3 regions of the Pseudomonas sp. IT-P12 genome follow, and region 3 is predicted to be linked to each of the others. Evidence: riboswitches for the same ligand, from Rfam matches in the RefSeq annotation. Region 3 holds a riboswitch; each other region holds the start of a gene.
What was found. Region 3 has a riboswitch for cobalamin ahead of ACM6IM_RS06600 (CbtB domain-containing protein). Riboswitches for the same ligand answer to the same signal wherever they lie in the genome.
Positions count from the first base shown of each region.

Region 1: it holds a riboswitch for cobalamin, as region 3 does, so the genes downstream of both, cobO (cob(I)yrinic acid a,c-diamide adenosyltransferase) here and ACM6IM_RS06600 (CbtB domain-containing protein) in region 3, are expected to answer to the same signal.
Region 2: it holds a riboswitch for cobalamin, as region 3 does, so the genes downstream of both, ACM6IM_RS04645 (ABC transporter substrate-binding protein) here and ACM6IM_RS06600 (CbtB domain-containing protein) in region 3, are expected to answer to the same signal.

Region 1 covers NZ_CATKPY010000021.1:799,611-801,864, forward strand. The annotation lists gene ACM6IM_RS12660 (cobyrinate a,c-diamide synthase) at 1-594, opposite strand, end outside; gene cobO (cob(I)yrinic acid a,c-diamide adenosyltransferase) at 591-1,202, opposite strand; cobalamin riboswitch at 1,282-1,516, opposite strand; gene ACM6IM_RS12670 (hypothetical protein) at 1,671-2,254, shown strand, end outside.
Region 2 covers NZ_CATKPY010000011.1:301,265-303,518, forward strand. The annotation lists gene ACM6IM_RS04640 (FecCD family ABC transporter permease) at 1-169, opposite strand, end outside; gene ACM6IM_RS04645 (ABC transporter substrate-binding protein) at 178-1,191, opposite strand; cobalamin riboswitch at 1,321-1,516, opposite strand; gene tspO (tryptophan-rich sensory protein TspO) at 1,621-2,070, shown strand; gene ACM6IM_RS04655 (cupin domain-containing protein) at 2,136-2,254, shown strand, end outside.
Region 3 covers NZ_CATKPY010000011.1:774,083-776,336, reverse strand. The annotation lists gene ACM6IM_RS06610 (cobalamin biosynthesis protein) at 1-295, opposite strand, end outside; gene ACM6IM_RS06605 (CbtA family protein) at 292-996, opposite strand; gene ACM6IM_RS06600 (CbtB domain-containing protein) at 1,008-1,202, opposite strand; cobalamin riboswitch at 1,322-1,550, opposite strand; cobalamin riboswitch at 1,734-1,947, shown strand; gene cobW (cobalamin biosynthesis protein CobW) at 2,046-2,254, shown strand, end outside.

The sequences.
Region 1 (2,254 bases), on a different contig from region 3:
GTCGTTCAGCTCGCTGGCCTGGACCAGGCCGAGGTGGCGGCTCGGCAGCTCGATCCCGGTTTCCCGGGACAAAGCGCCGTACCAGCGCAAACCTTCGGTCAGGCTGCCTTCCAGCAATTGCGCATGGCGCAAGGTGCCGACCCGGTTGGCCAATACGCCGGCGAACGGCAGGTCCGCCTGATACTTCGCCAGGCCCAACGCCAGGGCGCCGAAGGTCTGCGCCATCGCCGTGCCGTCGATCACCCCGAGCACCGGCACACCGAAATGCCGCGCCAGGTCGGCGCTGGACGGCGTGCCGTCGAACAGGCCCATGACACCTTCGATGAGAATCAGGTCCGCTTCGGCGGCCGCTTCCCACAACAGGCGACGACTTTCCTGCTCGCCGACCATCCACATGTCCAGTTGATACACCGGCGCGCCACTGGCGCGCTCGAGGATCATCGGGTCGAGAAAGTCCGGACCGCACTTGAACACACGCACCTTGCGCCCCTGATTGCGGTGCAGACGGGCCAGTGCGGCGGTGACGGTGGTCTTGCCCTGGCCGGAGGCCGGCGCGGCAATCAATACCGCCGGGCAATGACGTGGCTCACTCACAATTCGACGCCCTTTTGCGCTTTGATCCCGGCCTGGAAGGCGTGCTTGATCATGCCCATTTCCGTGACGGTGTCAGCCAGCTCGATCATCTCCGGCTTGGCGCCGCGGCCGGTCACCACCACATGCTGCATCGGCGGACGCGCCTGCAGGTCGCTGAGCACCTGGTCGAGGTCAAGGTAGCCATGCTTGAGGGCGATGTTCAGTTCGTCCAGCACCACCAGGCCAATCGCCGGATCGCGCAGCAGTTCGCGGGACACCGCCCACGCGGCTTCGGCCGCGGCGATGTCGCGCTGGCGATCCTGGGTTTCCCAGGTAAAGCCTTCGCCCATCACATGGAAACGCACCTGCTCCGGGAAACGACGGAAAAACAATTCTTCGCCCGTGCTGTTGCGGCCCTTGATGAATTGCACCACGCCGCACTGCATGCCGTGCCCCATGGAACGGGCGAGCATGCCGAACGCCGAGCTGCTTTTGCCTTTGCCGTTGCCGGTCAGCACCAACAGCAGGCCGCATTCGTTCGGCGAGTTGGCGATGCGTTCGTCGATCACGGCTTTTTTACGCAGCATGCGCGCCAGGTGGCGTTCGTCACGATCAGGAGTATCAGTCATGGGAGCTCTCCGTTGAGGCTGGATAACGGCGGGCAGGCGCAAAAACAGACGGCAAGAAGCCTGGCATCGCCCACCGTGATGCCGCTGGATTGAATCAGGCCGGTCTCCGGGCTCATGAGCGGCATGACACCTGACTGCGCGCCTTCCCATGTCGCGATCGACACAGTGGCTCAAAGCGCAGCGTTCACTCATTTACCGTTGCGGGGGCAGCGCCGGGATCGTGGTCGCTCATCAGTTGAACGCACGCACTCACCGGCTTCCCTGTTTCACTCTATCAACCAGGGTCATAGAGCACCTGAAACAAGCCGCGAAGGTTAGAGGGTTGGGAATGGAGCGTCAATTAAAGCCGGGACGCCGATGGGCGAATAACTGCCGCTGATCAATAAAGTGACGCCAATCTTGTGCCACACTTCCAGCAGTGATATCAAAGAGCCACAACCCCACATCACAAGAACAAGGGTGAGCCCCATGCAAGGCATGATCATCAGCAATCCGCGACTGGAATTCCTGCGCCCGCTGCTGGAACGCTGGTTTGACTGTATTGACCGCTACAACGCCGTGCGCGGCGATAACGACACGCCTTACTGGTACGACGAAAAAGCCAACCTTGGCGTGCTCTCGGCCGCTGCCTGGATGGCCGAAATGGTCACCCTGCAAAACACCCAGACCCGCAAACAGATCGAAGACGGCGAACGCAACGCCCGCGCCGACCTGCTCATCGCCTCGAGCGAGGCGCGCGCCTATCTTCAAGCGACCCAGCGCTGGCCACGGGTCAACGGACTGAACCTGACACAGGCGCTGGCAGAAATCACCAGCGACGCCAAGCGCATCAGCTACAGCAGCGACCTGAAACTGGGCTGCCTGTTCGTGGCGCCACAAAAGGCCCAGCACGGTGCCACGCCGGAAGAGCTTCAGGACATGGTCGACGACCTGCAGAAGGAAAACACCTGCGCCGTGGCCTGGTATTTCCCCTATGCCTACCGCAAGTTGCACAACGAAGCGGGCAACTACCATCCCGGCATCGCCGTGCTGCTCAAGGAGGCCCGCGGCTG
Region 2 (2,254 bases), 470 kb from region 3:
AGTTCCAGACGATGCCTTCATCGATAGGGTTGAGCGTGTAACCCGCGCCCCACACTTTGTTAGCCAGCACCTGGAACACCACGCCCGGATCGATGCGTGTTTCACCGATGGCCACCCCGGCGAGCACCGCCATCAACAGCAGCAGCAACGCCAGCAGGGTGCGAATCAGGCGGGCGGTCATTTCGGCAGGTCGTAGCCGTCGATGGCGCTGGCCAGTTGTTCGAGGCCATCGAACATCCGCGCGCTGGCCTGCAGGGCCATGGCGTCGAGAATGATGATGCGGTTGTGCTTCACTGCGTCCATGTTGCGGGTGACCGGGTCGTTGCGCAGGAACGCCAGTTTCTTCTCATGGTCATCGGCCGGGAAACGGCGACGGTCCATGCGTGCAATCACCAGGAAGGTCGGGTTGGCCTTGGCAATGGTTTCCCAGCCCACGGTCGGCCATTCCTCATCGGACTCCACCACGTTGCGGATACCCAAGGTGCCAAGCATGAAATCCGGAATGCCCTTGTGCCCGGCCACGAACGGATCGACGTGCAGGTCGGTGCTGGAGAACCACACCAGCGCACTGGCCTGCTTCACGCCTTTTTCCTGGACCTTGACCACGGAGGCGGCCAGTTTGCCCTTGAGCTGCGCGACCCACTGTTCGCCGCGCGCCTGCACGTCGAAAATCTGCGCCAGTTGCTCGATGCTCTTGTAGATCGTGTCGATGCGGAACGGCTCCAGTCGCGTGCCGTCAGCGCCCACCAGGTTGTCCTTGCCTTCACAGTCGGACGGCAGCAGGTAGGTCGGAATCTTCAACTCGTGAAACTGCTCGCGGGTGCCCACCGCGCCTTGCGGCCCGACCATCCACTCGAATTCCACGGTCACCAGCTCCGGACGCTTGCCGATCACCGCTTCAAAACTCGGCTCGTTGTTCGCCAGGCGTTCGATTTTGTCGTTTTGCGTCTTGTATGCCGGCAACACATCGTTGAACCACAGCGAAGTCGCAACCACCTTGTCGCCCAGGCCCAAGCCGTAGAGCATTTCGGTGCCGGCCTGGCCGATGGTCACGGTGCGGGTGGGCGCCTGCGGGAAGGTGAGGGGGCTGCCGCAGTTATCGACGGTCAGCGGGTACTGGGTCGGGGCAGCGTGCGCCAGGGCACACAGGCCCAGACTGGTGAACAGCGCGGCAAGGCGGGGCAACAGCATGATGCAATCTCCATGTGGACCGTACTTGAAACGGGCGCGGTACGGGTCTGGAAACACACCATCGAACGCTGCGGTATAAGCAGGGCAAGGCCGGTCGGCAAAGGATGTCCTCCCCGGACACCCCGCCGGTTAGTGATTCAGCTGGCCGGCAGGTCTCCTGACTGATGCGTCGTCGCCGTGCTCCGGCCTTCCCGGATCTGATCCAGTGGCCATCGAGGAGCAGGCTCAGCACCTACAGTTGCGGGGGCAGTTTCGATTGACGCCATATACGGCGTTTCGAATTCCCTGTTAGTCCCGTTCGGGAACCGGCGGCGTATGGTAGTCGATCAGGCGGCCGAGGGGGAGCGTGGATTTTACGCCGGACGCTGGTGAACTTTTTGCGGGTCGCCACGCGTCCAAGTTTCAAATAACCCCAGACAGGAAGCGACCATGACCTACACCTTTTTCATCTTTCTCCTGGCCAGCGCGGCGGCCGCCAGCACCGGCATGTTCTTCAAGCCGGGTGAATGGTACCGATCGCTGGTCAAACCGAGCTTCACACCGCCCGACTGGTTGTTTCCGGTCGCCTGGACGATCATCTACCTGCTGCTTGCCTGGGCGGGCTACCGACTGACCCTGATCCCCGGCAGTCAGGAAGTGCTGGCATTGTGGGCGGCGCAGATTGCGCTCAACACCCTGTGGACGCCGGTCTTCTTCGGTGCGCAACGCGTGTTCGCGGGGATGGTGATTCTGGTGCTGCTGTGGCTGGTGGTCGCGGCCATGGTAGTGCTGGCTCTGCGCCTGGACGTGATCACCGGGCTGATCCTGTTCCCTTATCTGGTGTGGCTGTGCGTCGCTGCCGCACTCAACTTTGCCATCCTGCGCAACAACCCGCGATAGTTTGTTGATCGATGTAAGAACTGAAGTGCCCGGGACGTGATTTATCCGCGTCCCTGAAACTGGCCGTGATCGTTGGCAACCCGAGTCAGCCGGGGCCTTACGTGGTCAGGGGCAAAGTGCCTGACGGCTTGAAGCTCATGCCGCACACGCATCCGGAAGATCGCATCTACACCGTGATTTCCGG
Region 3 (2,254 bases):
CGTAGCAACCGGTGCGTTCGAAGGCGATCTGGGAACGGTGGCTGAGGCGCGATTGATAAGCGGCCAGTTGTTCACTGCTGAAAAACGTCAGCGGCAGTGCCAGTTGCGCGGCCAGTTCGAGCAGGCCCGGCTCTTCGCGCTTCAGGTCGATGCTGGCCAGGGCGTTGATCTGGTGCAATTCGACTTGATGGGCTTGTAATGCCTGATCGAGCAAGGCTCGCAGCGTGCTGAGGGGACAGCCGCGCTGACAGCCCAGGCCGACCACCAGGGTCGGCGCTGTGCTATCCACGGTCATGCGTGGTATTGACCATCATGCTTGCGACGGAACAACCAGGCGCTGATCAGTCCCAGGGCCAGCCAGAACGCGACGTTGGTCAACTGCGAAGCGATCTTGAACTGCGCTTCCAGGGCCTCGGGGGCGAGCATGGAATGCACTTCCGGTTGCGGGGCGCCGATCACGTGAGGCACGGCGATAATCGCCACGCCCAGCAGCTTCATCAGCCAGTGACGGCTGAAGACGATCAGGGCAATGCCGACGGCGGTGGAAGCTGCAGTGCCGATCCACCAGAGTTGCCGCTGTGCCAGGTCCGCTGCAGCGGTGCCTGGCAATTCCGGCGGCAGACCGAGGGTCGGTGCCAGCACGAAGGTGGCGTAACCGGCCAGGCCCCAGAGCAGGCCCTGGGAGGTTTTGGTCGGGGCGCGCAAGGTGTAGAGGCCGGCGAGCATCAGGGCGAAACCGACAGCCACCACCAGATTGCCACCGGTGGTCGACACCACGCGCTGCCAGCCGTCTTCCGGCTCCCAGGCTTCGGCATCGTGGGCGTGCGCGGCGGTGCCGGCGGCATGTTCATGCACTTCAACAGCGGCCGGTTCGGCCTTTTCGTAGGTTTCCGCCTGCAGAATCAGCGGCGAAACCCAGAAGCTTTGCAGCAGGGTGAGCAGCAGGGCGGCCAGCAGCCCGGAGAAACCTGCGGTTTGCGCGATACGCTTGATCATGTCGGCAGGTCTCAATGGCACGGGAAGGCGGCGCTGTGGCGGGTATCGTGGGCGGCGTTGTGCACCGCTTCGATGTGCGAGAAACCGGCGAAGTAAACCAGGCAGGCACCCAGGATCGAGGCGCAGACAGCGGCGGTCAGGCGTTGGCTCAGGGTGGTCGTGGTGGTGCTGGTGGAGCTCTGGTGGGTGCTGCTGATGATCGACATGGCGCTTCCCTCTGTTCTGTCAACGGGTGAAGGCAGCGCATGCAAGCCTCCTGCGCATCGGGCACGCAGAAGTCCAAACAGCGCCCGCCCACCGCGGGTTTGTTATTTCAGTGAACGTATCGTCACTTTGTGTTGCGGGCCGGTCTCCGGGCTCGCGAGGGGCTTGGGCGTACGCCGAAACCTGCAAGAATCGCCTTCCCATGCCGAATGGCCGGCACAGTGGCTATGATTCTTCGCTCGCTTACCGTTGCGGGGGCAGCACCGGACTGACATGGCCTTGAGTAAAGCACATGATTCACCGGTTTCCCGTTTCACCCTGTGAAGGGCACCCGTAACAAGGTGTGTAGGAGAGCATGGGCGGGGGCAGGGCGTCAATTGGCAGCGGTTCTCAACTCGGAATCGAGCGCGGCTATCGCAAGCCAGCCCGCTCCCGCCCATAGGCGACATTTGCAAACCCGCTGTGGGAGCGGGCCTGCTCGCGATGGGGCGGGTCCCGTCGCTACAACTCATTGACCCGCCCCAGTACGATGCGTAGCCTTGTCCGTTCGAGGTTCTTCGCCATTGTCGAAGCTAAGAAGGGAACGCGGTCGATGCCGCGGCTGCCCCCGCAACTGTGAACGGTGATGTTCGCTGCCACGCCACTGCAAGCCCGCTGCACCGGGTTCGCGGGAAGGCGCAGCGGATGCCGGGCCAACCGCCCGGCACACTGTCAGCCAGGAGACCTGCCTCGAACCAGATTCTCACTACAACCGGGCGGGGTGATCCGGTGGCGAAACTCTTGCGCGCGCCTTCGTCGCAGCGCTTGTCGTCCCGTATGCCCGCCACCTTGCCAAAGGGCATCCGATGAAAACACTGGCCAAACTTCCCGTCACCATCGTTACCGGCTTTCTTGGCTCGGGCAAAACCACCTTGCTGCGCCACATGCTCGACAACGCCCAGGGCCGCCGCATCGCCGTGATCGTCAACGAGTTCGGCGAACTGGGCATCGATGGCGAAATTCTCAAGCAGTGCTCCATCGGTTGCACCGAGGAAGAGGCCGTCGGTCGCGTGTT